2 regions of the Streptomyces botrytidirepellens genome follow, and region 2 is predicted to be linked to the other one. Evidence: riboswitches for the same ligand, from Rfam matches in the RefSeq annotation. Region 2 holds a riboswitch; the other holds the start of a gene.
The links. Region 2 has a riboswitch for S-adenosylmethionine ahead of EEJ42_RS16540 (aminotransferase class V-fold PLP-dependent enzyme). Riboswitches for the same ligand answer to the same signal wherever they lie in the genome.

Region 1 (14,134 bases), on a different contig from region 2:
TGCCATACCCCCCACCCCCCGCAACCCGCACCCCTGAGAATGGGCCCATGTCCGACCACCCCGCGCTCCTCACCCGCTGGGCGCTCCTCCTCAACAGCGCCCGCGACACCACCACCCCCGACCCGGACCCCTACGGCCGCGACCTCCTCTCCCGCTGGGCCGAACCCCAGCGCCGCTACCACACCACCGACCACCTGATCGCCGTACTGGACCGGGTCGACGAGCTGCTGGAACGCACCGAGGCCCCCGACCCCGACGCGATCCGCCTCGCCGCCTGGTTCCACGACGCCGTCTACCTCCCCGACCGCTCGACCAACGAGGAACGCAGCGCCCGCCTCGCCGAACGTGCCCTCTCGGAAGCGGGCGTCCCGGAGGCCCGCGTCGCCGAAACCGCCCGCCTCGTCCGCCTCACCACCGACCACGACCCCGCCGAGGGCGACACCAACGGCGAAGTCCTCTGCGACGCCGACCTCGCGGTGCTGGCGGGCTCACCCGAGGCCTACAGCGCGTACGCGACGGCGGTCCGCGAGGAGTACGCCTTCGTCCCCGACGACACCTTCCGCGAGGGCCGCGCGAACGTCCTCCGCCATCTCCTGGGCCTGCCCTGCCTGTTCCGCACCCCGATCGGCCACGACCGCTGGGAGCCAGCAGCCCGCCGCAACATGACCACGGAGCTGGAGCTGCTGGGGTCCGCGTCATCATGACGCGCGATTGGCTCCCGCGCGGTGGAGGCACAACGCCGCCGCGTGGTCGACGGTCGGCCAATCGTCTACTGGCGGCCGGGCTGCACGTATTGCCCGCGCCTAGCGCCCGTCGGCCTCCCCCAGTAATAGCGGCAGGGGTCAGACCGCAGGGAACTCGCCGCGTATGAGGCCGGATACGAACGACGACCAGCCCTCCGCCGGGAAGATCAGCGCCGGCCCGTGCGGGTTCTTGGAGTCGCGGACCGGGACGGCGCCGTGGGTTCGGGTGAAGGTGCGGGAGACCTCCACGCATTGACCGCCATTGGCGTCGCTGTAGGAGGACTTGACCCACTCGTCGGTGGCGAGATCCAAGTCGACACTCATGCGCGGTACTCCTTCACCAGAGTTTTGATCAGGGTCGCGGATCCTGTCGCCTACCAGGGTGACTCCCGCCGGTGAGTTGGACGGGAATCATCCCGAGCGACGGCCTGGGTAGCGGATCTCCTTGCGGCAGTCAGGGGCAGTGGTGGGTGGCAACTGGCCGTCGAGCGCGTAGCACAGGGCCGCGTGCAGGTGCTCCGCTGCGGCGGGCGTCAGCCGCAGCTCGGCCATGCCGAGGAGTCGGTCGCCACGGCTGATCTGGAGCGGCAGTGCAAGACCGCCGTCGTTCAGGCGGCGCACGGTCCATTCCTGGGCGTGGCTGATCCGCAAATCCGTCATGACGGCTCCTGCCCGCCTCCGGCCCGACTGCGGGCGATTCGCAATACGTCGCTCAGCGCCTCGCACAAGCGGTTGGCCAGAAACCGAAGTTCGTTCACGCTCGCCTTGCGGTCCGCCAGCAATTCGCTCGCGTGACCGAGGAGCCTCGCTCCCATGTCGAGCTGCACGGCCTCGACGTCGTCCGCCCTCGTGTTCAGCGGGCTCTGGTCGGTGTCCGAGATCAGATAGCACGGCTTGCCGTTCGCGTTATCCCAAGGAAGGAGTCGCAGGGCAGCCGCCCGGGAGGCGGAAAGTGGACTCATATGTTCGGGAGCAGAGGGGCTAGGGTCGATCACGTCATCAGCTCCATCCAGCTGGTGGACACGCCCCGGGATCGGCCGCATGATCGCGAGGGCTTTACAGGCACAGACTGACGCCCCAAATGGGACGTATCTCGGCGCAATGCGAGGACGGTTGGGATGTCTCGGCGCTACCGTCGGAGAACGCCCAAACGTCCCTGGGGGAAGTCTTGAATACGGCCTTACGATCGGCTATGGAGTCCGCTGGATTATCACCCCGGCAGCTCGCCGCCCGAGTGGGTGTTTCCGGCAAGACCGTTGAGCGGTGGATCGCGGACGAAGAACTCATCCCGCACTCCAGAAACCGGTCGGATGCCTCTGAGACGTTGGGAGTGGAAGCAGAGATGCTGTGGCCGAAGTCGGTGCGGAACCGATTCAAGACCGATGGCGCCCAAGAGATCGTTCAGAGCTATCCGTACAGGTCCGCATGCCCCTCTACGGTCTGGTCCGATCTCATTGCCGGAGCGGAGGAGGAACTGTTCTTCGCCGGTTACACCTCCTACTTTCTGTGGACCCAGGTGCCCGCCCTCTCCGAGACGCTGCGGCAGAAGGCGGAGAGCGGCTGTCGAGTCCGCTTTCTGCTCGGCGACCCCGCCGGTCCGGTGACCCGGCAGCGGGAGGAGATCGAGGATGTCGCGTTGACGGTCTCCACGCGCATCAACATGACCCTGGAGCAGTTGACCAAGATGGGCACTGTGACCGGGCTAGAGGCTCGGTTCTCAGCGGCGGCCGACGCCATGAACCATGTCTCGCTCTCGGTCTTCCGCTTCGACGATCAGGCCCTCGTGACGCCGCACCTGGCCAAGCTCGTCGGCCATGATTCGCCACTGATGCATCTGCGGCGCCGCGGTGAGGGCGGGATGTTCTCCCGCTTCGCCGAGCACGCGGAAGAACTATGGTCCGGTGGCGTCCCCGTCCCGGGAGATCACCCACGTCTGTCATGACGGCGGTCATGGCGATCACTCCCCCGTGATGCCTCAACACCCGCCTTCCCTCGGCGGGTTCACAGCTCGATTCTTCATCACTCTCCGTGATCACGCCAGGCCGCAGTCGCCTCGCCATCACATCGAGTGAACGTTCGGGAGATCGGGAACGCCCCGGGCGAGGAATGGCGAACCCCACCGGGGCGTTGACGTCGGCATGCCCATCGCCGTTTATGTACTTGGCCTGTCCGTCTTCGCTCTCGGGACCTCGGAGTTCATGCTCTCCGGGCTGCTCCAACCCGTCGCCCGGGACATGGGAGTTACCATCCCCACGGCCGGGCTGCTGATATCGGCGTTCGCGATCGGGATGGTGGTCGGGGCGCCGCTGCTGGCGGCGGCCACGTTGCGGTTGCCCCGGCGGACGACGTTGATCGCGTTGCTCGCCGTGTTCGGGCTCGGGCAGGTGGCGGGGGCGGTGGCGCCGTCGTACGGGGTGTTGTTCGCGTCGCGGGTGGTGAGCGCGCTCGCATGTGCCGGGTTCTGGGCCGTGGGGGCGGCGGTGGCCGTGTCGTTGGTGCCGGTGAACGCGCGGGCGCGGGCCATGGCGGTGATGGTCGGCGGGCTCAGCGTCGCGAACGTCGTGGGGGTTCCGGCCGGGGCGTTCCTGGGGCAGAACGCGGGATGGCGCGCCGCCTTCTGGGCGGTGGCCGGGCTCTCGGTGCTCGGGCTGATCGGGGTGATCGCGCTCGTACCGCGTACGGAGGTGCCGACCGGGGACGACCGGCCGCGGCTGCGGGGCGAACTGAGCATCTACCGGGACCGTCAGGTCTGGCTCGCGCTGGTCACCACCGCGCTGAGCGGGGGCGCGGTCTTCTGCCTGTTCTCGTACCTCGGGCCGCTGCTCACCGACGTGGCGGGGCTGGACGAGGGCTGGGTGCCGACGGTGCTGGCGCTGTTCGGGGTCGGCGCGCTGATCGGTACGGCGGTCGGCGGGCGGATCGCGGACGCGCACCTGTTCGGCACGATGTACGGCGGCATCACCGCCTCGACGGTGGTGCTGAGCGTCCTGGCGCTGACCGCGCACAGCCCCGTAGCGGCCGTCGGCCTGGCGCTGCTGCTCGGCTTCACGGCCTTCTTCACCGCGCCCGCGCTCAACGCCCGCATGTTCAACGTCGCGAACGCCGCCCCGACGCTCGCGGGCGCGACCACGACGTCCGCGTTCAACATCGGCAACACGGTGGGCCCCTGGCTCGGCGGCCTGGTCATCGACGCGGGCTGGGGCTACCCGGCGGTGGCCTGGACGGGCGCCGCCCTGGCCGGTGCGGGCATCGTGACGACGGCGCTCGCGGCGCGGCTGCATCGTGCGGAGGGGGCGTCGCGGGTGATCGCCACCGGTCACACCGGCCAGGCCACAACGCCCGCGCGCGAGGCGACCTCGGGGGCTTCTCGCTGAGTCGGGTCCGGTTCCGGTGAGCCCTCAGCCCCGCGCCACCGACTTACGGCGGCGCAGGCCCGCCGCCGTGAGCCGCCGCAGCAGCTCCTTGCTGCCGACCTCCTCCGCCCCCGCGCGCACCGCCCGTGCGTAGAGGTCGCTCGGGACGTCGTAGTGGTCGCGGTCGAAGCCGCGGCGCGGGGCGCCGATGCGGGTGGCGAAGGCGTGGAGTTCGTCGTACGAGACGTCGCTCACCAGGTGTGACCACATGCGGCCGTGGCCCGGCCACGAGGGCGGGTCGATCAGTACGGCCATCAGAGCGTGGTCCCCAGCGAGCCCACGGGGGCCACCGCGACCGCCGTCTTGCCGCAGACCCAGTGCGGGTCGGGGCCCAGTTCGGGTTCCACGTCGAGGGCGTGGAGGTCGCCGCCCGTAGTGCACACCGGGCACAGGGGCCACCGGCCGTAGCGTTCCAGCAGGGAGTCCTGGACGTCCTGGGCGACCAGACCGGCGACGTAGGCCACGCCTTCCGGCCATTGCTCGACCCACCAGCGGCGGTGCGCGATGGCGTCCTCGACGAGCGAGACGATGTCGGCGTGGGCGACGTCTCCCGCCGCGAGGTCGGCCAGGACGAGCGCCCGTGCCGCGTGCAGTGCATGTTCGAGCTTCATGGGTCCCATTGTCACCTTTGCTTCGTCGGGCCGCCTTCCAGCACAGGGGAAGCCCATGGGAACCGCCTCCGCGCGCGGTCTTGACGGACCTCGTGGCCGGAAATAGTTTTCAGATGTGAGTAGCAAGTTGAAGGAAACTTTCACTCCCCTCACCGATCCCGCCGTGCCCGCCCCCTCCGCCCTCGCGGCGAAGGTTCGCACCCTGGGCCCCTCCATGACCCGCTCGATGCAGCGCGTCGCCGAGGCCGTCGCGGGCGACCCGGCGGGCTGCGCGGCGCTCACCGTCACCGGGCTCGCCGAGCGTACGGGGACCAGCGAGGCCACCGTCGTCCGCACCTCCCGGCTGCTCGGCTACCCCGGATACCGCGATCTGCGCCTCGCGCTCGCCGCGCTCGCCGCGCAGCAGGCGGCGGGCCGGGCACCGGCCGTCACCGCCGACATCGCGGTCGACGACCCGATCGGCGACGTGATCGCCAAGCTCGCCCAGGAGGAGCAGCAGTGTCTGGCCGACACCGCCGCGGGGCTCGACCCCGGCCAGGTCGAGGCCGCTGTCGCCGCGGTCGCCGCCGCCCGCCGGATCGATGTGTACGGCATCGGCGCGTCCAATCTGGTCGCCCAGGACCTGGTCCAGAAGCTGCTGCGGATCGGCCTGATCGCCCACGCGCACGCGGATCCGCACCAGGCCATCACCAACGCCGTCCAGCTGCACTCCCGCGACGTCGCGCTCGCGATCACCCATTCGGGGCGGACGACGGACGTCATCGAGCCGCTGCGCGTCGCCTTCGAGCGCGGGGCGACCACCATCGCGATCACCGGCCGCCCGGACGGCGAGATCGCACAGTACGCGGACCTCGTCCTCACCACCTCCACCGCGCGCGAGAGCGAGCTGCGCCCGGCGGCCATGTCCAGCCGCACCAGCCAGCTGCTGGTGGTGGACTGCCTGTTCATAGGCGTGGCGCAGCGCACGTACGAGAGCGCGGCGCCCGCCCTGTCCGCCTCGTACGAGGCCCTCGCGCACCGGCACGATCCCCGCCCCCGCCACCGCTGAGGCCGGGGCGCGCGACGACGCCCCGCACCGCCACCCCACCCCCACCATCACGCTTACGTAGGGAAGAGCCGCTTCGCCATGACTTCCGCCGCCGATGAGCACGAGCAGCACCAGCAACAACAGGAGCAACAGGAGCAACAGCTCCGCGCCCAGCTGGAGACCCTCACCACCGAGGCGTTCCGCCCCGAACTCGCCGAGATCGACCGGCTCGACACCGTCGAGATCGCCCGCATCATGAACGCCGAGGACGCCGGAGTCCCCGCCGCCGTCGCCGCCCAGCTCCCCCGGATCGCCGCCGCCATCGACGGCATCGCCGCGCGCATGGCGGACGGCGGGCGGCTGATCTACGCGGGCGCGGGCACCGCCGGGCGGCTCGGGGTGCTCGACGCGAGCGAGTGCCCGCCCACCTTCAACGCCCGGCCGGACCGGGTGGTCGGCCTGATCGCGGGCGGGGAGACCGCCGTGGTGTCGTCCGTGGAGGGCGCGGAGGACAGCGCGGAGCTGGCCGCCGAGGACCTGGACCGGATCGGGGTCGGCCCGCGGGACACGGTCGTGGGCGTCTCGGCCTCCGGCCGCACCCCGTACGCCGTGGGCGCCGTCGAGCACGCCCGCCGCCGGGGGGCGCTCACCGTCGGGCTGTCGTGCAACGCGGGCTCGGCGCTCGCTGCGGCCGCCGACCACGGCATCGAGGTCGTCGTCGGACCGGAGCTGCTCACCGGCTCCACCCGGCTCAAGGCGGGTACGGCGCAGAAGCTCGTGCTCAACATGTTCTCGACCATCACCATGATCCGGCTGGGCAAGACCTTCGGGAATCTGATGGTGGATGTGCGCGCCTCGAACGAGAAGCTGCGGGCGCGCACGCGCCGTATCGTTTCTCTGGCGACCGGCGCCACGGACGAGCAGATCGAGAGCGCGCTGACGGCCACCGACTGGGAGGCCAAGAACGCCATCCTCACGATCCTCGGTGGCGTGGACGCGCCCACCGCCGAGAAGCTGCTCGGCGAGGCGAACGGCCATCTGCGGGCCGCCCTCGAAGCAGCGGGGGCATAACACCCCGAAAGCTCAGAAACACGGCGGCGGGGCGGCACCCCTGGGAGAAAGGGTGCCGCCCCGCCGTCGTCAGTGGACGGTGTGACCGACCGGCGCGCGGGGCGCCGAAGCCGATCAGAAGTCCATGTCACCGCCCGGCATGCCGCCCGGGGCGCCCGCCGGAGCGGCCTTCTCGGGCTTGTCGGCGATGACGGCCTCGGTGGTGAGGAACAGCGCGGCGATCGACGCGGCGTTCTGGAGCGCGGAGCGCGTGACCTTGGCCGGGTCGATGATGCCCTCGGCGATGAGGTCGATGTACTCACCGGTCGCGGCGTTGAGGCCGTGGCCCGGGGTCAGGTTGCGCACCTTCTCCACCACGACGCCGCCCTCGAGGCCGGCGTTGACGGCGATCTGCTTCAGCGGGGCCTCCAGGGCCAGGCGCACGGCCTGGGCACCGGTGGCCTCGTCGCCCTCGAGCTCCAGCTTCTCGAACACCGAGACGGTCTGGAGCAGGGCCACGCCACCACCGGCGACGATGCCCTCCTCGACGGCGGCCTTGGCGTTGCGCACCGCGTCCTCGATGCGGTGCTTGCGCTCCTTCAGCTCGACCTCGGTCGCGGCACCGGCCTTGATGACGGCCACGCCGCCGGCCAGCTTCGCCAGGCGCTCCTGGAGCTTCTCGCGGTCGTAGTCCGAGTCCGAGTTCTCGATCTCGGCGCGGATCTGGTTGACGCGGCCCTGCACCTGGTCGGTGTCGCCGGCGCCGTCCACGATCGTGGTCTCGTCCTTGGTGACCGTGACCTTGCGGGCGCGGCCGAGCAGGTCGATGCCCGCGTTCTCCAGCTTGAGGCCGACCTCCTCGGAGATGACGGTGCCACCGGTGAGGATGGCGATGTCGCCGAGCATGGCCTTGCGGCGGTCACCGAAGCCCGGGGCCTTGACGGCGACGGACTTGAAGGTGCCACGGATCTTGTTGACGACCAGGGTCGCCAGCGCCTCGCCCTCGATGTCCTCGGCGATGATCAGCAGCGGCTTGCCGGACTGCATGACCTTCTCGAGCAGCGGGAGGAGGTCCTTCACGCTGGTGATCTTCGAGTTGACGATCAGGATGTACGGGTCGTCGAGCGACGCCTCCATACGCTCCATGTCCGTCGCGAAGTACGGGGAGATGTAGCCCTTGTCGAAGCGCATGCCCTCGGTGAGCTCGAGCTCGAGCCCGAAGGTCTGCGACTCCTCGACGGTGATGACGCCTTCCTTGCCGACCTTGTCCATGGCCTCGGCGATCAGCTCGCCGATCTGGGTGTCGGCGGCGGAGATGGAGGCGGTGGAGGCGATCTGCTCCTTGGTCTCCACGTCCTTGGCCTGCTCGAGCAGCTGGGCGGAGACGGCCTCGACGGCCTTCTCGATGCCGCGCTTGAGGGCCATCGGGTTGGCGCCCGCGGCAACGTTCCGCAGGCCCTCCTTGACCAGCGCCTGGGCGAGGACGGTCGCGGTCGTCGTGCCGTCACCGGCGACGTCGTCCGTCTTCTTCGCGACCTCCTTGACCAGCTCGGCGCCGATCTTCTCGTACGCGTCCTCGAGTTCGATCTCCTTGGCGATGGACACACCATCGTTGGTGATCGTGGGGGCGCCCCACTTCTTCTCGAGGACGACGTTACGGCCCTTGGGGCCGAGGGTGACCTTGACGGCGTCGGCGAGCTGGTTCATCCCGCGCTCGAGGCCGCGCCGCGCCTCCTCGTCGAACGCGATGATCTTGGCCATGTGAAGTGGTCCTCCCAAGACGGGGTGGATTGCTCCGGACCGCGCCTGGCGCCCGCGACGGACGGCCTGCCTGCCGTGCGGTTCCTTGCCCCGCGCGGCACCGGCGAGCCTCACCGACCCGATCCTTCTGTCACTCTCACCTTCAGAGTGCTAACGCAATAATTAGCACTCGCCCCATGAGAGTGCAAGCGCCCGACGGGCGTCAAGAGAGGCGGGCGAGAGCCCCCGCGGACATGCCAGAGGGCCCGCCCCCCCTCGCGGGGTACGGGCCCTCCGGCTACTTCAGTCAGCTGCGTCGCGTTCGGCGCGTCAGCCTACGGCCACGCGGACCATGTCCGCCTGCGGGCCCTTCTGGCCCTGCGAGATCTCGAACTCGACCCGCTGGCCTTCCTCGAGGGTGCGGTAACCGTCCATCTGGATCGCACTGTAGTGGACGAACACGTCCGCACCACCGTCGACCGCGATGAAGCCGTACCCCTTCTCCGCGTTGAACCACTTGACGGTGCCCTGAGCCATTCCTAACTCCCCTATTGCTGGCCCTTGCGCAGGACCGCACTCCGCGGACCCGGGTCAGACCTCACCCCCCGAGTCGAGGGGGGTGTGCGCCGGAACGCGTCGACCGCCGCTGAATGTATCCGTCCCAACGCCCTCTGCAACAGGTCAATTGGACGAGAATTCTGGGCACGGCCGATCGGTAAAAAGTGGAGAAGTCCTGTGAAGTTCGGGCAAACCCGACCGGACATAGGGTACCAACCCGACAAATCGCGCACACACTTTGCGCACAAGTTGACGAGTTCTCATATGCGGTTCCGGCGCCGGGGCCGATGAGGTAGCCCGCGCCCGATGGGGAAGCGGGGCAACTGTATCGCGATTCCACACACGGAATCGCCCCGTCCGGATCCTCCCGGACGAGGCGATTTCCAGAGGTGAGCGGGGTGATGGGGCGTCAGCAGCCACCCGCGACCGCGGGGATGATCGACACCCCGGCGCCGTCCGGCGTGGCCGTGGCCAGGCCCTCGGCGAACCGCACGTCGTCGTCGTTGACGTAGACGTTCACGAAGCGGCGCAGCTTGCCGGTGTCGTCCAGGACGCGCGCGGAGATGCCCGCGTGGTTCTTCTCCAGGTCCGCCAGAACCTCGGCGAGGGTCGCGCCCTCGGCGCTGACCTCGGCCTGGCCGCCGGTGTAGGTACGCAGGATGGTCGGGATTCGGACGTTGACGCTCATGCGAGGCCAGCCTCTCGGAACGAGTCAAGGGTGGGGCGGATGATGGCGGAGGGACCCGTGGTGGGGGCCACCGCGTCGAGGGTCTTGAGGCCGTCGCCGGTGTTGAGGACGACGGTCGTCAGGGACGGGTCGAGCAGCCCGTCCTCGATCAGCTTCTTGGTCACGCCGACGGTCACGCCGCCCGCGGTCTCCGCGAAGATCCCCTCGGTGCGGGCGAGCAGCTTGATCGCGTCGACCACCTGCTCGTCGGTGACGTCCTCCACCGCCCCGCCGGTGCGGCGCGCGATGTCGAGGACGTACGGGCCGTCCGCCGGGTTGCCGATGGCCAGCGACTTGGCGATGGTGTTCGGCTTCTGCGGGCGCACCACGTCATGGCCCGCCTTGAAGGCGGTGGAGACCGGGGAGCAGCCCTCGGCCTGGGCGCCGAAGATCTTGTACGGCTTGTCCTCGACCAGACCGAGCTCGATCAGCTCCTTGAGCCCCTTGTCGATCTTGGTGAGCTGGGAGCCGGACGCGATCGGGACGACGATCTGGTCCGGCAGCCGCCAGCCGAGCTGCTCGCAGATCTCGTACGCCAGGGTCTTGGAGCCCTCGCCGTAGTACGGCCGCAGGTTGACGTTGACGAAGCCCCAGCCCTCGCCCGCCGGGTCGCCGATCAGCTCGCTACAGAAGCGGTTGACGTCGTCGTAGTTGCCCTCGATGCCGACCAGGTCACCGCCGTAGACGGCGGCCATGACGACCTTGCCCGCCTCCAGGTCGTGCGGGATGAAGACGCACGAGCGGAAGCCCGCGCGGGCCGCCGCGGCGCCCACCGCACCGGCCAGGTTGCCGGTGGAGGAGCAGGACAGGGTGGTGAAGCCGAAGGTGCGGGCCGCCTGGACGGCGATGGCGACGACCCGGTCCTTGAAGGAGTGGGTCGGGTTGCCGGAGTCGTCCTTGACGTGCAGCTCGCCGGTGACACCCAGCTCGCGGGCGAGCCGGTCGGCCTTGACGAGCTGGGTGAAGCCCGGGCTCAGGCTGGGGAGCGCGGCCACGTCGGCGGGGACGGGCAGCAGCGGCGCATAGCGCCAGATGTTGTCGGGACCGGCCTCGATCTGCTTCCGCAGTCCCTCGGGATCGCCGCTCGGCAGCTCGTACGCCACCTCGAGCGGCCCGAAACACGACCCGCACGCGAAGATCGGGCCGAGGTCGAAGCGCTCACCGCACTCGCGGCAGGACAGGGCGACGGCGGGGCCGAAAGCGGCAGCGGAAGTGGTTGAGCTTTCGACAGATTGCACAGCCATGGAGGCGAGGCCCTTTCTCCTCATCTTCCTCGGGACGCATTTCGCCACGAGACGGAATTGGCACCTTCCCTAGCTGGGAGCCTCGCTACAGGACGCGAGACCAGCTGGAGGGTTGCCGGGGCTTCAACGGGCCGTTCCCTCTGCCCCTCTGGATGAGCGGTATGGCCGCCGGGCCGGACCCGGGGCGTTTGTCCGCACCGAGCCCCCGACATACGAAGGTCATGTGCGCTGTTCAAGACTGTAACCGACGGCCCGGATGGTTGAGCTAGCCGTCCGAACCGCGAGATGGATCACAACGATCACGACGAGCGATCACAGCAGGGAGACAAAACAGGTGCTGGATGAGGTGGAGCGCTGGCTGGAGCACCGCTCCTGGTCGGCCGACGACCGTCCGCTGGACCGCCTGCTGGCCGCGAAGCGCGACACGGCGACGAGCGTCAGCGTGGTGCTGCCCGCGCTGAACGAGGAGGCGACCGTCGGCGAGATCGCCGCCGCGATCCGCCGCGATCTGATGACCGAGGCCGTGCCGCTCGTCGACGAGCTGGTGGTGCTGGACTCCGGCTCCACGGACCGCACCGCCGAGGTCGCGGCCGCGGCCGGCGCGAGGGTGGTGCACCGCGACGCGCTGCTGCCCCGGCTGCCCGCGCTGCCCGGCAAGGGCGAGGTGCTGTGGCGGTCGCTGCTGGCGACCAGCGGCGACATCGTCTGCTTCATCGACGCCGACCTGCGCGAATTCGACGCACGCTTCGTCTCCGGCATCGTCGGGCCGCTGCTCACCGACCCCGGGGTGCAGCTGGTCAAGGGCATGTACGACCGGCCGCTGCGGGACACCGCGGGCCAGGGCGGACGGGTCACCGAGCTGGTCGCGCGGCCGCTGCTGAACCTGCACTGGCCGCAGCTCGCCGGTTTCGTCCAGCCGCTGGGCGGCGAGTACGCGGCCCGGCGCTCGCTGCTGGAGCGGCTGCCGTTCCCCGTCGGGTACGGCGTCGAGCTGGGCCTGCTGGTCGACGCGCTGCACACGGTCGGGCTCGACGCCCTCGCCCAGGTCGACATCGGCGTGCGCAAACACCGCCACCAGGACGGCAAGGCGCTCGGCCGGATGGCCGCCGCGATCTACCGCACCGCGCAGCTGCGGCTGGCCCGCGGCCATCTGGTGCGGCCGCGGCTGACCCAGTTCGAGCGCGGCGAGAACGGCTTCGAGCCGCGGACGACGGCGGTGGACACGGAGGAGCGGCCGCCGATGATCGAGATCCCCGAGTACGCGGAGCGGCGCGCGGCCTGAGGGCGCCTCTTCCGGGGGCAAGAAACCGTACGTACGTTTGCGCGCGGTGCCCAATGGCTAGGCTCGCGACATGGCCGTTGAACGCAGCGCACCGATCCTCGTCGCGTCCAACCGCGGCCCGGTCTCGTACGCGCTGGGCGAGGACGGATCGCTCACCCCCAAGCGCGGGGGCGGCGGGCTGGTCTCCGGGCTGAGCGCGATCGGGCCCGACGCGGGCGCGGTCTGGGTGTGCGCCGCCCTTGGCGACGGCGACCGCGAGGCGGCGCGCCGCGCCGGGGCCGGGCACCTGGACGCGGACCACACCGGCGGGCAGCAGGTGCGGATGCTGGACATCGCGCCGGACGTCTTCGCCGCCGCGTACAACGGCGTCGCGAACTCGGTGCTGTGGTTCGTCCACCACCTGCTCTACCAGACCCCGCTCGAGCCGGTCTTCGACGCGGAGTTCCGCGCCCAGTGGGAGGCGTACGAGGCGTACAACGCGGCCTTCGCCGACGCGCTCGCCCAGGAGGCGGCCGACGGCGCGGTCGTGCTGGTGCAGGACTACCACCTGGCGCTGGTCCCCGGGCTGCTCCGGGCCCGCCGCCCCGACCTGCGGATCGGCCACTTCTCCCACACGCCGTGGGCGCCCCCGGACTACTACCGGCTGCTGCCGGACGACGTCGCGGCGGGCGTGCTCCGCGGCATCCTCGGCGGCGACCGCGCCGCCTTCCTCACCGGGCGCTGGGCCGCCGCGTTCGCCGACTGCTGCGCGGCGGTGCTCGGCGCGGAGATCGTCCGGGGGCCGGACGGCTCCGCGGCCGCCGTCCGCTTCGAGGGCCGCGAGACCCGGCTCGGGGTGCACGGCCTCGGCGCCGATGCCGACTTCCTGCGGGAGCGGTCGCGGGCGGCCGATGTGGACGAACGGCTGGCGGCGCTGCGCGAGCAGATCGGGCCGGGCCGGAAAACGATCGTCCGGGTGGATCGCACCGAGCTGTCCAAGAACATCGTGCGCGGGCTGCTGGCCTACCGCCGCCTCCTGGAGACCCACCCCGAGTGGCGCGAGCGCGTGGTCCACGTCGCCTTCGCCTATCCGTCGCGCCAGGACCTGACCGTCTACCGCGACTACACCGAGCGGGTGCGGGTGCTCGCCGAGGAGATCAACGCGGAGTACGGGACGGAGGGCTGGCAGCCGGTCGCGCTCCACGTGAAGGACGACTTCGCGCGCTCCCTGGCCGCCTACCGGCTGGCCGACGTGGCCCTCGTCAACCCGATCCGGGACGGGATGAACCTGGTCGCCAAGGAGGTTCCGGTCGTCTCCGAGCGCGGCTGCGTGCTGGTGCTGTCGCGGGAGGCGGGGGCGTACGAGGAGCTGGGCGCGGACGCGGTGACGGTGAACCCGTACGACGTCGAGGGCACGGCCCGCGCGCTGGACGAGGCCCTCCGCACCCCGGACGCCGAGCGGGCGGACCGCACGAAGCGCCTGGCCGCGGCAGCCACGGCCCTCCCGCCCCGCGACTGGTTCCTGACCCAGCTACGAGCCCTGCAAGAGGGCTAAATCCCCCACCCCGCCCCTTCCCGAAACCGGGGCTCCGCCCCGGACCCCGCCCCCTCCCGGGGCACCGCCCCGGACCCCGTTCGGCCGGGCTACGCCCTGGACCGCTGCGGGCGCGGGGCTCCGCCGGGGCCGCGCCTCGCCGCGGACCGGCGGGCCGGGAGTTCAGGGGCTCTGCCCCTGGGTTCTCCGCTCGCAGCGGGCCCAC
Region 2 (14,134 bases):
ACGTCCGGGCAGTCCAGCACCCCCATTGCCCTGTAGCGGCGCCGGCGCCCACGAGGAGCAGCAGTCTTGCGCGAGTTCAGCCTTCCGGCCCTTTACGAGGTTCCGGCCGACGGCAATCTGACGGACCTCATCCAACGCAACGCGGCGCAGCACCCGGATGTCGCGGTGGTCGGCCGCAAGGTCGCCGGCCGGTGGGAGGACGTCACCGCGGCGGACTTCCTGGCCGAGGTGCGCGCCGCCGCCAAGGGCCTGATCGCGGCCGGGGTGTCGGCGGGCGACCGGGTCGGCCTGATGTCGCGAACCCGCTACGAGTGGACGCTGCTGGACTTCGCCATCTGGAGCGCGGGCGCCATCACCGTGCCGGTGTACGAGACGAGTTCGCCGGAGCAGGTGCAGTGGATCCTCAGCGACTCGGGCGCGGTCGCGGTCCTCGTCGAGACCGGCGTGCACGAGGCGGCAGTGGAATCCGTGCGGGACACCCTGCCCGCGCTGAAGCACGTCTGGCAGATCGAGGACGACGCGATCGGGACGCTGCGGACGCTGGGTTCGGACGTCAAGGACGAGACGGTGGACGAGCGCTCCTCGCTCGCCAATGCGGACTCCCCCGCCACCATCGTCTACACCTCGGGCACCACCGGCCGCCCCAAGGGCTGTGTCCTGTCGCACCGCAGCTTCTTCGCCGAATGCGGCAACGCGGTGGCGCGGCTCAAACCCATCTTCTCCACCGGTGACTCCTCCGTGCTGCTGTTCCTCCCGGAGGCGCACGTCTTCGGGCGATTGGTGGAGATTTGCGCGGTCCTGGCGCCGATCAAACTCGGCCACGTTTCGGACATCAAGACGCTCACGGATGAACTCGCCGCCTTCCGGCCGACCTTGGTGCTGGGCGTGCCGCGCGTCTTCGAGAAGGTCTACAACTCGGCGCGGGCCAAGGCCCAGGCCGAGGGCAAGGGAAAGATCTTCGACAAGGCCGTCGACGCCGCCATCGCCTACAGCAAGGCGCTGGACACCGAGTCCGGGCCGTCCTTCGGACTCCGGCTCAAGCACCGCGTCTTCGACCGGCTGGTCTTCAGCAAGCTGCGCGCCGCCCTCGGCGGCCGCGCCACCCACGCCATCTCCGGCGGCGCCCCGCTGGGCGAGCGGCTCGGCCACTTCTACCGGGGCATCGGCTTCACGGTGCTGGAGGGGTACGGCCTGACCGAGTCCTGCGCGGCCACCACGTTCAACCCGTGGGACCGGCAGAAGATCGGCTCGGTCGGCCAGCCGATGCCGGGCACGGTGGTCCGTATCGCCGACGACGGCGAGGTGATGCTGCACGGGGACCACCTGTTCACGGAGTACTGGAACAACGAGGCGGCGACGGCGGAGGCGCTGGCCGACGGCTGGTTCCACACCGGGGACGTCGGCACCCTCGACGAGGACGGCTACCTCACCATCACCGGCCGCAAGAAGGAGATCATCATCACCGCGGGCGGCAAGAACGTCGCCCCCGCGGTGATCGAGGACCGCATCCGGGCGCACGCCCTGGTCGCCGAGTGCATGGTCGTCGGCGACGGCCGCCCGTTCGTGGGCGCGCTGATCACCCTGGACGAGGAGTTCCTGCCCCGCTGGGCCGCCGAACACGGCAAACCGGACGGTGCGACGGCAGCCGACCTGCGCGAGGACGCCGATCTGCTGGCCGAACTCCAGACGGCCGTGGACGACGGCAACGCGGCGGTCTCGAAGGCGGAGTCGGTGCGGAAGTTCCGGGTGCTGACGCAGCAGTTCACCGAGGACTCGGGGCACGTGACGCCGTCGCTGAAGCTCAAGCGGAACGTGGTGGCGAAGGACTTCGCGACGGAGATCGAGGCGCTGTACGGGGGCTGAGCGCCGCGCTGCTTGTCTTGGACCGGGCCCGGGCTTCCCCGGGCCCGTTGTCGTTACAGCAGCGAACGCAGCCGGTCCGCCAGCAGGTCCCAGCGCCAGCGCTCCTCGACCCAGGCGCGGCCCCGCTCGCCCATCCGGCGGCGCAGCGCCTCGTCCTCCAGCAGGGCCACGATCCGCTCCGCGCTCTGCTCCGCGGAGCCGCCCGGCACCACCCACCCGGTCTCGCCCTCCAGCACCGCGTCCGGCGCGCCGCCGGAGTCCCCGGCGACCACCGGGAGCCCGGTCGCGGACGCCTCCAGGTAGACGATGCCCAGGCCCTCGACGTCCAGCCCGCCCCGCCGCGTACGGCACGGCATGGCGAACACGTCGCCCGCGCCGTAGTGGGCGGGCAGCTCCTCCCACGGCACCGGGCCGGTGAAGCGTACGGATTCGGCCACGCCCGTCGTCTCCGCGAGCCGCCGCAGATCCTTCTCGTACGGCCCGCCGCCCACGATCAGCAGCACCGCGGCCGGCACCCGCTTCAGGATGTGGGGCATCGCCTCGATCAGCGTGTCCTGCCCCTTGCGCGGCACCAGCCGCGATACGCACACCACGACCGGCCGCTCCGCGAGCCCCAGCCGGGCCCGGATCTCGTCCCCGCCCGAGCCGGGGTGGAACGTCTTCTCGTCCACGCCCGGCGGCAGTTGCACCATGCGGGCGGCGGCCTCGGGGGTGAGGGCCTCCGCGATGCGGGAGCGGGTGTACTCGCCGAGGTAGGTGATCGTGTCCGTACGCTCGCCGATCCGGCGCAGCAGCGCGCGGGAGGCAGGGAGCTGGGCCCAGGCCGCCTCGTGCCCGTGCGTGGTCGCCACCGCCCGCTCGGCCCCCGCCTTGCGCAGTGCCGGGGCCATCAGCCCCAGCGGGGCCGCGGCCCCGAACCACACCGAGCCGCATCCGTGCTCGCGCAGCAGTTCGGTGGCGCGGCGGGTGACGCGGGGCGTGGGCAGCAGCATCGTCGTACGGTCGCGGATGACGGGGAACGGCTGCTCGGCGTCGAACCGGGCGGTGGCCTGTTTGCCCTCCTCGCCGTGCTTCCAGGTGGAGGCGTAGACGACGAGGCGCTCCGGGTCGAGGCGGAGGGCGATGTTGTGCAGGAACGCCTGGATGCCGCCGGGGCGGGGCGGGAAGTCGTTCGTCACGAGCAGGGTCTTGTCCATCGTGGCCGACAGTACCGGGTGGGTGCGGCGCGGTGCCTTGTCCCCCACCCCGCCCCTACCCGACCCGGGGCTCCGCCCCGGACCCCGCTCCTCAAACGCCGGAGGGGCTGGAGTGTACGCCCGGCGGGGCTGAACTGGTTGTGGGCAATCGTTCCGCGGAGGGGGCACCTCCCAGCGGTAGCTGGGGGAGGAACGGGTGGGCACACCCCGGCCACCGGCCCGCACCCGGCGACGAAACCCCAGGCGCCACCCGGCGGAGCCGCACCAGCCCCGGGGGCCGGCCCCGGTACGGGGTCCGGGGCGGAGCCCCGGTTTCGGGGAGGGGCGGGGTGGGGGCTAGCCCAGGACGCCCGCCACGTACTTGCGCCACTCCGCCGTGAAGTCCGTCAGGCTGACGTCCAGCACATCGCGCAGGCCCGCCTCCACCGCGCCCTCGCGCCGCGGAGCCGCGCCCACCGCTCGGTACAGGGCGACCAACTTCCCCGTGCCCCAGCGGTCGGCGATCATGCGGCAGGCCAGCCAGCCCTGTTCGTACGCCTCGGAGAGCCGGTCGGGGCGGCTGCCGAAGCGGAAGGCCTCGTCGGGCGGGAGGGCCTTCGGGAGACGGCCGGAAGCGACCGACTCGGAAAGTTCGGGGGCGACTTGGCGCGGGGTGCGCCCGGGGGTGCGGTAGCCGGTCCAGTCGGCGAAGCCCTCGGAGAGCCACAGCGGGGTGGCGGCGGTGGTGGCGGCACGGGTGGCGACGTGGGCCGTCTCATGGGTGACCACGACCTGGCGGCCGAAGTCACCGAGCGCCCGGTACGCATCGGGGTTGACGATCACGCGGTCGGCCGGTGAGGAGTCGCTCGCGCCGCCGACCTCGCCCGTGGTGACGGCCGCGATGCCCCGGTAGCCGCTCGCCGAGGCGCCCAGCAGGGCGGCCATCCGGTCCAGCGAGGCGGGCACCTCGACGACGACGCGCCCGGCCCAGGAGCCGGGCCAGACCCGGTCGAGGGCGGGCACGGCCCGGTCGGCGGTGGCGGCGACACCGCGCAGCAGCCTTCGGTTCTGGCCGACGCCGAGGACGAGGCTGTGCTTGCCGCGGACGACGTCGACCCGGCCCTGGTCCCACAGCTGGTCGACGCCGCGTTTGCCGTCGACCCGGCCGTCGTCGTCGGCGACGAACCACCGGCCGTCGCGCTGCGCGAGCGTCAGGTACTGCGGGGCGACGACGGGGGCGGTGTCGTATCCGGCGAGCCGGTAGCGGAGTTCGACCTGCGCGGCGAGGCGGCGGCCGCTGCCGACGGCGGGCCGGAAGCCGCCGGTGTGCACCAGCCGGTACGTCCAGGAGCGCAGCGGTACGGCGGACAGGCGGCGGAACACCTGCCGCTGCTCGGCCCGGTAACGGGCCGAGCCGCGGTCGACGGTGGCGAGGAAGGCGCCCGCGTCCCTGCCGCGTACCGCCGCGGCCCGCTGGTCGAGCATGCGCTGTACGGCGCGCCCGTCGCGCCCCGCGGGGTCGTCGGGCGGAACGGTCGTGCCGCACCCGGTGAGCGCGGCCAGCGGCAGCGCCCACACCACCGGCAGACAGAGTGCCGTCCGCCATCGCCCCGATCTCCACCGACCCGTCACGCCATAGATCGTACGAGCCGCCGCCGTGCTTCAGCAGATTCTTGCGAGGAACCCCAGGGCTTCGGTCCTGGGAGGAACTGCATCCTCGTGGTCGCGGCGCGGAGCGCTGCGATACCGCTGTGCGTGCTCGGTCGCGAAGCGGCCGGGTGTCGTGTGCGGCGGAGCCGGTGCCGCGTCCCCGCGGTAGCGGGTTCACTCGGTCGAGTGATGAGTGGTGAACATACGGCGGGCAGTCGTACGTCTGTGTAGTTTGCTGATCGTGAAGCTGGTGGTGCAGGTCAGGCTGTTGCCGACGCCCGTGCAGGCGGCGGCGCTGGAGGCGACCCTGCGCGCCTGCAACGAAGCGGCGACCTGGGCCAGCGGCGTGGCGTTCGAGAAGAATGTGACGAGTAATTTCGCGCTGCGCGAGCACACCTACCGTCAGATCAAGGCCCGCTGGGGGCTGGGGGCGCAGGCCGCCCAGCACGTCATCAAGAAGACCTGCGACGCCTACGCGACGCTGCAGGCAGGCCTGAAAGCCGGGAACCTGGGCAGGCCGGGCTCGAAGCGGTACCGAAGGGCGGTGGAGAAGCCGATCGCCTTCCGCCCGCAGGGCGCGCAGCCTTACGACGACCGGATGCTGTCCTGGCAGATCGACCAGCGCCGCATCTCGATCTGGACCACTGCCGGGCGGGTGAAGGACGTGGCATTCACCGCCGCGCCGGAACAACTGGCCACCCTGGCGCTCCACCGGAAGGGCGAGTCCGACCTCGTATGCCGGAACGGCATGTGGTTCCTCAACGCCACCTGCGAAGTGCCGCATCCGCGCCCGGGAGCGCACGCTCCGCACCAAACTACAGAAGAAGAACACCCCATCCGCCAAACGCCGCTTGAAGAAGCGGCAGCGCAAGGAGGCCCGGCGGGCCAGGGACATCAACCACAAGATCGCGAAACATGTGGTGGCCGAGGCAGAACGCACCGGTCGCGGGATCGCTCTGGAAGACCTGACGGGCATCCGTGAGCGGGTACGGCTTCGCAAGCCCCAACGGGCCACCCACTCCAGCTGGTCCTTCGCACAGCTGGGTCAGTTCATCGCGTACAGGGCCCGCAGGGCAGGGGTGCCGGTGGTGCACGTCGATCCGGCGTACGCCTCCCGCACCTGCGCCGAATGCGGCCACATCGACAAAGCGAACCGGATCTCCCAGGCCTGGTTCGTGTGCCGGAACTGCGGGTTCGTTGATCACGCAGACCGGAACAGCTCCCGCAACATCCGCGCGAGAGCGTGGGCATTGTGACGACGCGGGGCGCAGTCAACCGCCCCAGCCCCACTCCCCGAACCGGAGCCTGGGACAGGACGCAAACCCAGCACCACAGCCAGTGGCGCCCGTTGTGCAATCCCGGGACTTCAGTCCTAGGCCGTTGACACGCGGGTGATGGAAAAGATCGGCATCATGCCGACGGGGTCGTAGCGGACCGCCGCGCCGGGGTGGGGCGCGTGGATCACCCGGCCGCCCCCGGCGTACATGGCGACGTGCCCGGCGTCGGAGCGGTAGACGACCAGGTCGCCGGGGCGGGCCTGGGACAGCGGCACGGACTGCCCGGTGTGCGCCTGGGCCTGGGAGGTGCGCGGGATCGCCACCCCGGCCCGGCGGTAGGCCCATTGGGTCAGCCCGGAGCAGTCGAAGGCGGTGGGCCCGGCCTGCCCCCAGGCGTACGGCAGGCCGACCGCGGCCCGCGCCGCGCCGAACGCCGCGGCGGCGCGCGGCGAGGACGGCGGCAGAGCAGGTGTTGCGTAGGAGCCACCGGGGGTCGCGCCCGGCACGGCGTGCGCCCCGTGCCCGTCCCCGGCGCGCGAGGCGCGTGCGTACGCCTCCCACTCCCCCGGCCGCAGCGCGCCCAGCAGCCGTCGCGCGGTGGCCAGCTTGCGCTGCACCTCGCGCTTGTGGCGGGCGACCGCCAGGCGGCTGCGCTCCAGCTTCAGCAGCCGGTCCGCGGCCTCCGCGCGCTGCTGCCGCAGGGTGCGCTGGGCGCGGGCCAGGACCCGCAACTGACCGGCCTGGCGGCTGGTGATGCGGTCCAGCATGACGGCCCGGTCGAGGTAGTGGGCCGGGTCGGAGGAGAGGAGGAGGGCGAGGCCCGGGTCGAAGCCGCCGGTACGGTACTGCCCGCCCGCGATCGCGCCGAGCGCCACCCGCATCCGGTTGACCCGCTCCTGGGCGCGGGCCGCGCGGTCCCGGAGGCGGTCCGTCTCGCGGCGCAGCCGGTGGGCGCGGGTGCCGGCCGCGTTGTAGCGCTCGGTGGCCCGCTCCGCCTGCTCGTAGAGCCGGTCGATCCGGTCGGCGGCGGTGCGGTCCGCGGGGCGGTCCGCCGGGGTGTCGTGGGGTTCGGCCCCGGCCGGGGCGGCCAGCACGGCGCCCGTGGCGGCGGCCGCCGATGCGGCGGTCCAGACGACGGTGGCCCGGACGGGCCGGGGCTTCGAGACGCGGCGAGAGGACGCCATGGGAGCCGCACTCCCTTCCGCGGAGTCGGTGAGGAACTGCGCGCAGACAGTAGCGGCACCACCACCCGGGGTCCAAAGCCGATCGCGGGCACACAAACTGACGCCCCGCCGGAGACCGCAGGTCACCGACGGGGCGGGAGTCGTGGGGAGTTGTCCTGATTCGCCCGAACGGACGTCGTCGTCAGACCCGCACGCCGAACTGGAACGGCATGTTGTCCATCGACTCGAAGCGCACACCGGCACCGGGCTTGGGGGCGTGCAGCACCTGCCCGTTGCCCGCGTACAGGCCTATGTGGTGCAGGTCGCCGTAGAACAGCACCAGGTCGCCGGGCTTGAGCTCGCCGCGGCCGATCTGCGTACCGGCGTTGGCCTGGTCCTGGGAGATGCGCGGCAGCTGGACCCCGGCCTGCTGGTACGCCCAGCCGGTGAGGCCGGAGCAGTCGAAGGAGGACGGTCCGGTGGCGCCCCAGACGTACGGCGAGCCGATCTTGGTCTTGGCGGCGGCCAGCGCGGCGGCGGCACGCTGCGAGTCGGGCACCTCACTGCCCAGGTCGGCGCGGCTGCTGGCGCGGCTGGCGCGCTCCCGCTCCTCCTCCGCCATCTTCGCGCGCTCCTGCTCGGTGAGCGTGTTGAGGAGGTTGCGGGCCTTGGTGAGCTTGCCCTGGATCTGCTTCTTCTTCTCGCCCAGGGCCTTCCGGGTGTCCGCCAGGTCCTGGAGCTTGGTGGACGCCTCCTCGCGCTGCTGCTTGAGCGTGCGCTGCTTGTCGGCGATCTTCCGCAGGGCCTCGGCCTGCTTGCCGCTCACCTGGTCGAGGGTGGACGCCTTGTCGAGGTAGGTATCCGGGTCGGAGGAGAGGATCAGCTGTACGGAGGGGTCGATACCGCCGGTGCGGTACTGGGCGGTGGCCATCGAACCCAGTCCGTCGCGCAGCTTGTTCAGGTCCTGCTGGCCGCGCGCCACGTTGTCCTGGAGGTCGCCGACCTGGCTCTCCAGCTTCTCCTGCTTCTCCTTGGCGCCGTTGTACTTCTCGGTCGCCGCCTCCGCCTCTTCGTAGAGCTTGTCGACCTGCTCCTTGACGTCCTTCTTGTCCTGCTTCGGAGCGGCCTGGGCGGCCTGGGACGTGAGCGCGACGGCGGCTGCGGCGGTCGCCGTGAGTACGGATACCCGAGTGCGGCTCGGCTGCTTGGGTCGACGGTGGGACGCCACGAAGGCGAGCTCCTTCTTCCTCCGGCCGCCTACCAGGGGTTGAAACGCGCCCCCGGCTCCGCGGATACGCCGCGGACTCGGCGGTACCCCCGCTGTCACCCCGGATGGGTGATCAACCGAGCGAAGGTTCGAGCCGACATTAGTGACCCTGCCGTGATCCGTTCAAATCCCGACGACAAAAAAATCGGCCAGGGACGCATCTTTTACAAACATCGCACGGGCAGTGACGGCCAATTGACGCTGTGCTGATGGTTATCGGCCGTCAGGTGCGCGCAAGGCGCTTCAGCAACAGCGCCGATGCCACGGGGCGCGCTCCGGCGCGTGCGACCCCGTCCGCGACCTCGCGGTCGGTCGACACCACGACCACCGGACGGCCCGGCGGCTCGGCCCGTACCAGCTGCCGGATCAGCTCGTCCGCCGTCACCCCGGGCTTGCTGAACAGCACCCGGACGCCGCGCGGCGGCGCCAGCAGCACCGGAGCGGCCAGCTCCGCCCCGTCGAAGACACACGTCATCTCCGCGCCCGTCTGCGCCGCGAGCACCGCGAGCCCGCCCAGCAGCCGCAGCCGCTGCTTCTCCAACGGCATCGTCGGATAGCCGGTCTTGGTGACGTTGTAGCCGTCCACCACCAGATGTGCCTGCGGCAGGGCCAGCAACTGGTCCAGCAGCGCCGGATCCATCTCCGACAGCGCCCTGGTCGCTATGTCCTTCGGCGTCATCTTGCCCGGCTCGACCGCGTCCACCGTGTCCCCCGGGTGCATCGACGCGGGCGGCAGCGCCAGTTCGCGGCGCAGCCCCTGGGCCGCGTCCAGCACCGTGTCCAGCAGCAGCCGCAGCCGCATGTCCTCCACGCTGCGGCCCTCGCGCACCGCCCGCCGGCTCGCCTCCAGCGCGGACTCCGCCTCCGCCAGCCGGGCCCGCAGCCGCCGCGCCTCACCGTCGGCGGCCGCCTGCCGCGTCGCGGCCTCCGACCGCACGGTCTCCAGCTCGCCCTCGACCTTGCGCAGCGCCGCCGCCCCGCGCTTCACATCGCTCTGCGCGCTGCGCAGCTTGCGCTGCACCGCGTCCGTCTCCTTGCGGGCCGCGTCCAGCTCGGCGCGGACCCGGTCGGATTCCTTGCGCGCCGCGGCCCGGGCGGCGGCCAGTTCGTCGCGCAGCCGCTGGAGCTCGCGCTCGGCCTCCTCGCCCGCCCGCTCGGCCGACGCCCGCTGGGCCTCCTCGCCCGCCGCCTCGACGAGCTTCACCCAGCCCGCGGGGCGCAGTACGTACGCCACCGCCGCGACGTCCACCGGATCCGCGGCCGCGGGCGGCGAACCGCCCTCGATGGCCTCGGTCAGCTCCGTCTGGGTCTCGCGCAGCCGCTGTCCGATCCGCTGCCGGAAGACGGGGTCGCTCTCCACCGCGGCGGCCATCGCGTTGCCCGCGAACTTCGCGCGCCGGTTCGGGGTGAAACGGGCGTACTGCCGCAGCTGGGGTGGCAGTTCGGTGACCGTCAGACCACCGAACGCATCCGCGACCAGCGCCACCACGCGCCGCCGCACCCCTTCCGGCAGGGGGCGGTCCAGCGCCTCGGTGACGCCCTCGGCGTCACCGGCCGCCTCGCGGCCGCCCGTCCGGTCCACCACCTTCTCCTCGCTCCGTGTCTCAGGCGCTCGTATTCGCACTCGGACGGTCCACCAGCTCGATCTGGTCGACCGCGTTGCACCAGCGACAACGCACTGACTCAATGGTCTCACTGACCACATCGCGCTCCTCGACCCGAGGCTCCCCCGCCAGGTCCAGGTGGATGAACTCGACGGCCTTCGTCGAACGGGTCACATCGAAACGGGTGAGGTTGCCGCACAGCGTGCAGCGCCAGCGGGTCTCGGCTGTCGGCGTGGGAACGGCCATGGTGTCGGGTCCTCGCTACTCGGCTCATCGGCGTCCTGTAACCCTACGGCCTGAGCCCCGGGCGTTGTCGGGCCCGTACCCCGCCCCCGGGCGGCGGCGAGGCGCTCTGTGCAGGTTGTGCCGGGTACGCGATGATCTGCCCATGATCGAGAAGTCGGCGGAGTCCGGCCGTCCCGTGATGACGTACACCCTCATCGTCACCTGCTGCCTGATCTTCGTCCTCGGACCGGCCTCCGGGCTCGACCCCCGCTACGGCTCCGGCGGAGACCTCCTCCAGGCCCAGACCTCGTACTTCGAGCGCTGGGGAGTCGTCCCCAGCGCCCTGTGGAGCGGCACCCCCGCCGAGCCGCTGACCCCGCTGACCGCGCTCTTCGTCCACGGCAACTGGCTGCATCTCCTCGGCAACATGCTGTTCCTCTACGTCTTCGGGGCGATGACCGAGGAGCGCATGGGGCGTATGCACTTCGCCCTCTTCTACCTCGTCACCGGCTATCTCGCGCTGCTCGGCTACGCCGCCGCCCACGCCTCCTCCCCGCAGACGCTGGTCGGCGCCTCCGGCGCCATTTCCGGCGTTCTCGGCGCCTTTTTATGGCTCTTTCCGCGCGCCCGGGTGACGAGCCTGTTCCCGTTCCTGTTCTTCCTCCCGCTGCGCTTCCCCGCCTGGGCCGTACTGATCTTCTGGGTCACCCTCCAGTGGCTCGCCGCCCGCCAGGCCGACGCCCGCCCCGGAGTGGCCTACCTCGCCCATCTCGTGGGCTTCACCCTGGGTTTTCTCTACGCGTGGGCCCGCTTCGGGCGGCCGGATAGAGTGGGCGGCGCAGCCAGGTCCAGCGAGGGAGAAAGCCAGCCGTGATCACTTCGATCGTGCTCATCAAGACCAGCGTGGACCGGATCCCGGAGATCGCCGAGAAGATCGCCGCGATCGAGGGCGTGAGCGAGGTCTACTCGGTCACCGGGGCGCACGATCTGATCGCCATGGTGCGGGTGGCCCAGCACGACGACCTCGCGGACATCATCCCGGGCCAGATCTCCAAGGTCCCCGGCGTGGCCTCCACCGAGACCCACATCGCGTTCCGCACCTACTCCCAGCACGACCTGGAAGCCGCGTTCGCCATCGGTCTCGACAGCTGACTAGCGGGCGGGGACGCAGCGGCCGTCCTCCGTGCGGTAGTCCCACTTCGCGCCGTCCCGGACCAGCTCCTTCACCGCCCGGACGAAGCGCTCCACATGCTCGTCCGGGGTGCCCGCGCCGAAGCTGACGCGGATCGCGTTCAGGGAGCGCTCCCCCGGGGCGGCCTCGGGCGCGCCGCACTCCCCCTGGTCGCCGGGCTCGCTGCCCAGCAGGGTCCGCACCAGCGGATGCGCGCAGAACAGCCCGTCCCGTACGCCGATGCCGTACTCCGCGGACAGCGCCGCCGCGAAGTGCGAGCTGTTCCAGCCCTCCACCACGAACGACAGCACCCCCACGCGCGGCGCGTCGTCGCCGAACAGCGACAGCAGCCGCACCTCGGGCACCTCCGCCAGCCCCTCCCGCACGGTCGCGATCAGCTGCCGCTCCCGCGCCACCAGGCCGTCGAACCCGGCCTCGGACAGCGCCCTGCACGCCGAGGCGATCGCGTACACGCCGATCACGTTCGGCGAACCGGCCTCGTGCCGCGCCGCGGTGGTGTGCCACTCGACGTCCACCCCGCCGTCGTCCCGCCGCGCGACCTTGCGGCTCGCGCCGCCGCCCGCCAGATACGGCCGCGCCTCGCGCAGCCAGTCGGCCCGGCCCGCCAGGACGCCCGCCCCGAACGGCGCGTACAGCTTGTGCCCCGAGAACGCCACCCAGTCCACGTCCGCCTCCGCGATGTCCACCGGGTGGTGCGGGGCCAGCTGCGCGGCGTCCAGCACGATACGGGCGCCCCGCGCGTGCGCCGCCGCGGCCAGCTCCCGCACCGGCCACAGCTCGCCCGTCACGTTCGACGCACCCGTCACGCACACCAGCGCCGGGCCTCCGTCCCGCCCCGCCAGCGCCTTCTCCAGCGTCTCCACGGCCTCCCGCGACGAGCGCGGCGCGCTCAGGTAGGTCACCCGGGTGTCCTCCCGCTGCTCCCACGGCAGCAGCGAGGCGTGGTGCTCGGTCTCGAACACGAACACCTCCGTGCCGGTGGGCAGCGCGGCGGCCAGCAGGTTGAGCGAGTCGGTGGTCGAGCGGGTGAAGACCACCTGGTCGTCCTCCCGGCACCCCAGAAACGCCGCCACGTCCTTGCGGCTCGTCTCGAAGAGGTCCGTCGACAGCTGCGACAGGTACCCCGCGCCGCGGTGGACGCTGCCGTAGTACGGGGCGTAGGCGGCGACGTCGTCCCACACCCGCCGCAGGGCGGGCGCGCTGGCCGCGTAGTCGAGGGCTGCGTAGGTCACCTCACCGCCGGTGACCAGGGGCACGGTGACGTCACTGCCGAGGACGGCGAGCGGGGCGGAGGTCTCGACAGCAGAAGGGCACACGGACATGGCGAATTCTCCCGATGGGGTTGCGAGCATGCGGAAACTCGCTCAACGCACGGTGCACGGTGGGCTCCGCGCGGAGCAGGGGGAAAACGGGGCGCTGCGGCCCTAGCGCATTCGCTGCGTCACGGAAGAACTCCCTCGACCACCAGGACCCCTAGTGCGAGGGGTCCGCGCTTGCCGCACGCCTCGCTGCGGGCGGCCTGGTCATCACCCGGGGCACCCCGCCACGGACGGAGGGTTGCCGGACAGCGGGCCGGGGCCGAAGTCGCTGTCGCTCGTGACCTGGGGGGATTATGCCACGCCGCTGCGCGGTGGCCACCGCGCGTCCGCATGCTGGACGATCCCCCACCCCGCCCCTTCCCGAAACCGGGGCTCCGCCCCGGACCTCGCTCCTCAAACGCCGGAGGGGCTGGGTTGTACGCCCGGAGGGGCTGGGGCGGGGCGCCCGCCGCTACGCGTTGCTCGCCCGGACCCAGCGTTCCAGGGACTCCCTCGCCGCGCCCGAGTCGATCGAGGCGGCGGCTCGGGTGACGCCCGCGGCGATGCGGGCCGGGAGCGGGGTGCCCACCGGCTCGGCGTCCCAGTCGAGGGTCGCCAGCGCGGCGGCCGAGTTCAGGAGGACCGCGTCGCGGACCGGGCCCGTCTCGCCCGCCAGCAGGCGGCGGGCCACGTCCGCGTTGTGGGAGGCGTCGGCGCCTCGCAGCGCCTCCACCGGGGCCAGGTCGAAGCCGATGTCGCGCGGGTCGAACGTCTCCCGGCGGACCGTGCCGTCCCGCACCACCCACACCTGGGAGGTCGCGGTGACGGTCAGCTCGTCCAGGCCGTCGTCGCCCCGGAAGACCAGCGCCGAGGAGCCGCGCTCGGCCAGCACCCCGGCCATGATCGGCGCCATTCGGGCGTCGGCGACGCCCGTGACCTGGCAGCGGACCCGGGCCGGGTTGGTGAGCGGGCCGAGGAAGTTGAACGGGGTGGCGATGCCCAGCTCGCGGCGGGCCGCCGCGACGTGCCGCAGCGACGGGTGGAACTTGACCGCGAAGCACATGGTGATGCCCGCTTCCTCGGCGATCTCGGCCACCCGCGCCGGGCTCAGATCCAGGTTGACGCCGAGCTTCTCCAGGACGTCGGAGGCGCCGCTCGCGGAGGACGAGGCGCGGTTGCCGTGCTTGACCACGCGCGCGCCCGCCCCGGCCGCCACGAGGGCGGACATCGTCGAGATGTTGACAGTCTTGGCGCGGTCGCCACCCGTGCCGACGATGTCGACGGTCGGCCCGGGCACCTCGATCGTCTTGGCGTGCCCGTACATCGCGCGGACGAGGCCGGACAGCTCGGCGACAGTCTCGCCCTTGGCCCGCAGCGCGACCGCGAACCCGGCGATCTGTGCGTCGGTGGCCTCGCCGCG

Region 1: another riboswitch for S-adenosylmethionine. It lies ahead of thrC (threonine synthase); the one in region 2 lies ahead of EEJ42_RS16540 (aminotransferase class V-fold PLP-dependent enzyme).

The regions. Positions count from the first base shown of each region.
Region 1 covers NZ_RIBZ01000261.1:3,377-17,510, reverse strand. Annotated here, with positions in the region: gene EEJ42_RS20590 (HD domain-containing protein) at 48-704, shown strand; gene EEJ42_RS20585 (DUF397 domain-containing protein) at 843-1,067, opposite strand; gene EEJ42_RS20580 (hypothetical protein) at 1,155-1,403, opposite strand; gene EEJ42_RS20575 (hypothetical protein) at 1,400-1,738, opposite strand; gene EEJ42_RS20570 (XRE family transcriptional regulator) at 1,936-2,685, shown strand; gene EEJ42_RS20565 (Cmx/CmrA family chloramphenicol efflux MFS transporter) at 2,882-4,117, shown strand; gene EEJ42_RS20560 (DUF4031 domain-containing protein) at 4,142-4,411, opposite strand; gene EEJ42_RS20555 (hypothetical protein) at 4,411-4,767, opposite strand; gene EEJ42_RS20550 (MurR/RpiR family transcriptional regulator) at 4,883-5,815, shown strand; gene murQ (N-acetylmuramic acid 6-phosphate etherase) at 5,894-6,865, shown strand; gene groL (chaperonin GroEL) at 6,980-8,605, opposite strand; gene EEJ42_RS20535 (cold-shock protein) at 8,915-9,121, opposite strand; gene EEJ42_RS20530 (MoaD/ThiS family protein) at 9,552-9,830, opposite strand; gene thrC (threonine synthase) at 9,827-11,113, opposite strand; SAM riboswitch class I at 11,131-11,272, opposite strand; gene EEJ42_RS20520 (glucosyl-3-phosphoglycerate synthase) at 11,448-12,395, shown strand; gene EEJ42_RS20515 (alpha,alpha-trehalose-phosphate synthase (UDP-forming)) at 12,466-13,929, shown strand.
Region 2 covers NZ_RIBZ01000221.1:272-14,405, reverse strand. Annotated here, with positions in the region: gene EEJ42_RS16595 (AMP-dependent synthetase/ligase) at 67-1,863, shown strand; gene EEJ42_RS16590 (glycosyltransferase family 4 protein) at 1,917-3,059, opposite strand; gene EEJ42_RS16580 (hypothetical protein) at 3,396-4,670, opposite strand; partial or broken gene EEJ42_RS16575 (RNA-guided endonuclease InsQ/TnpB family protein) at 4,930-6,064, shown strand; gene EEJ42_RS16570 (C40 family peptidase) at 6,061-7,149, opposite strand; gene EEJ42_RS16565 (C40 family peptidase) at 7,331-8,356, opposite strand; gene EEJ42_RS16560 (NYN domain-containing protein) at 8,619-9,980, opposite strand; gene EEJ42_RS16555 (hypothetical protein) at 10,000-10,245, opposite strand; gene EEJ42_RS16550 (rhomboid family intramembrane serine protease) at 10,388-11,098, shown strand; gene EEJ42_RS16545 (Lrp/AsnC family transcriptional regulator) at 11,095-11,376, shown strand; gene EEJ42_RS16540 (aminotransferase class V-fold PLP-dependent enzyme) at 11,377-12,738, opposite strand; SAM riboswitch class IV at 12,901-13,018, opposite strand; gene trpD (anthranilate phosphoribosyltransferase) at 13,187-14,134, opposite strand, start outside.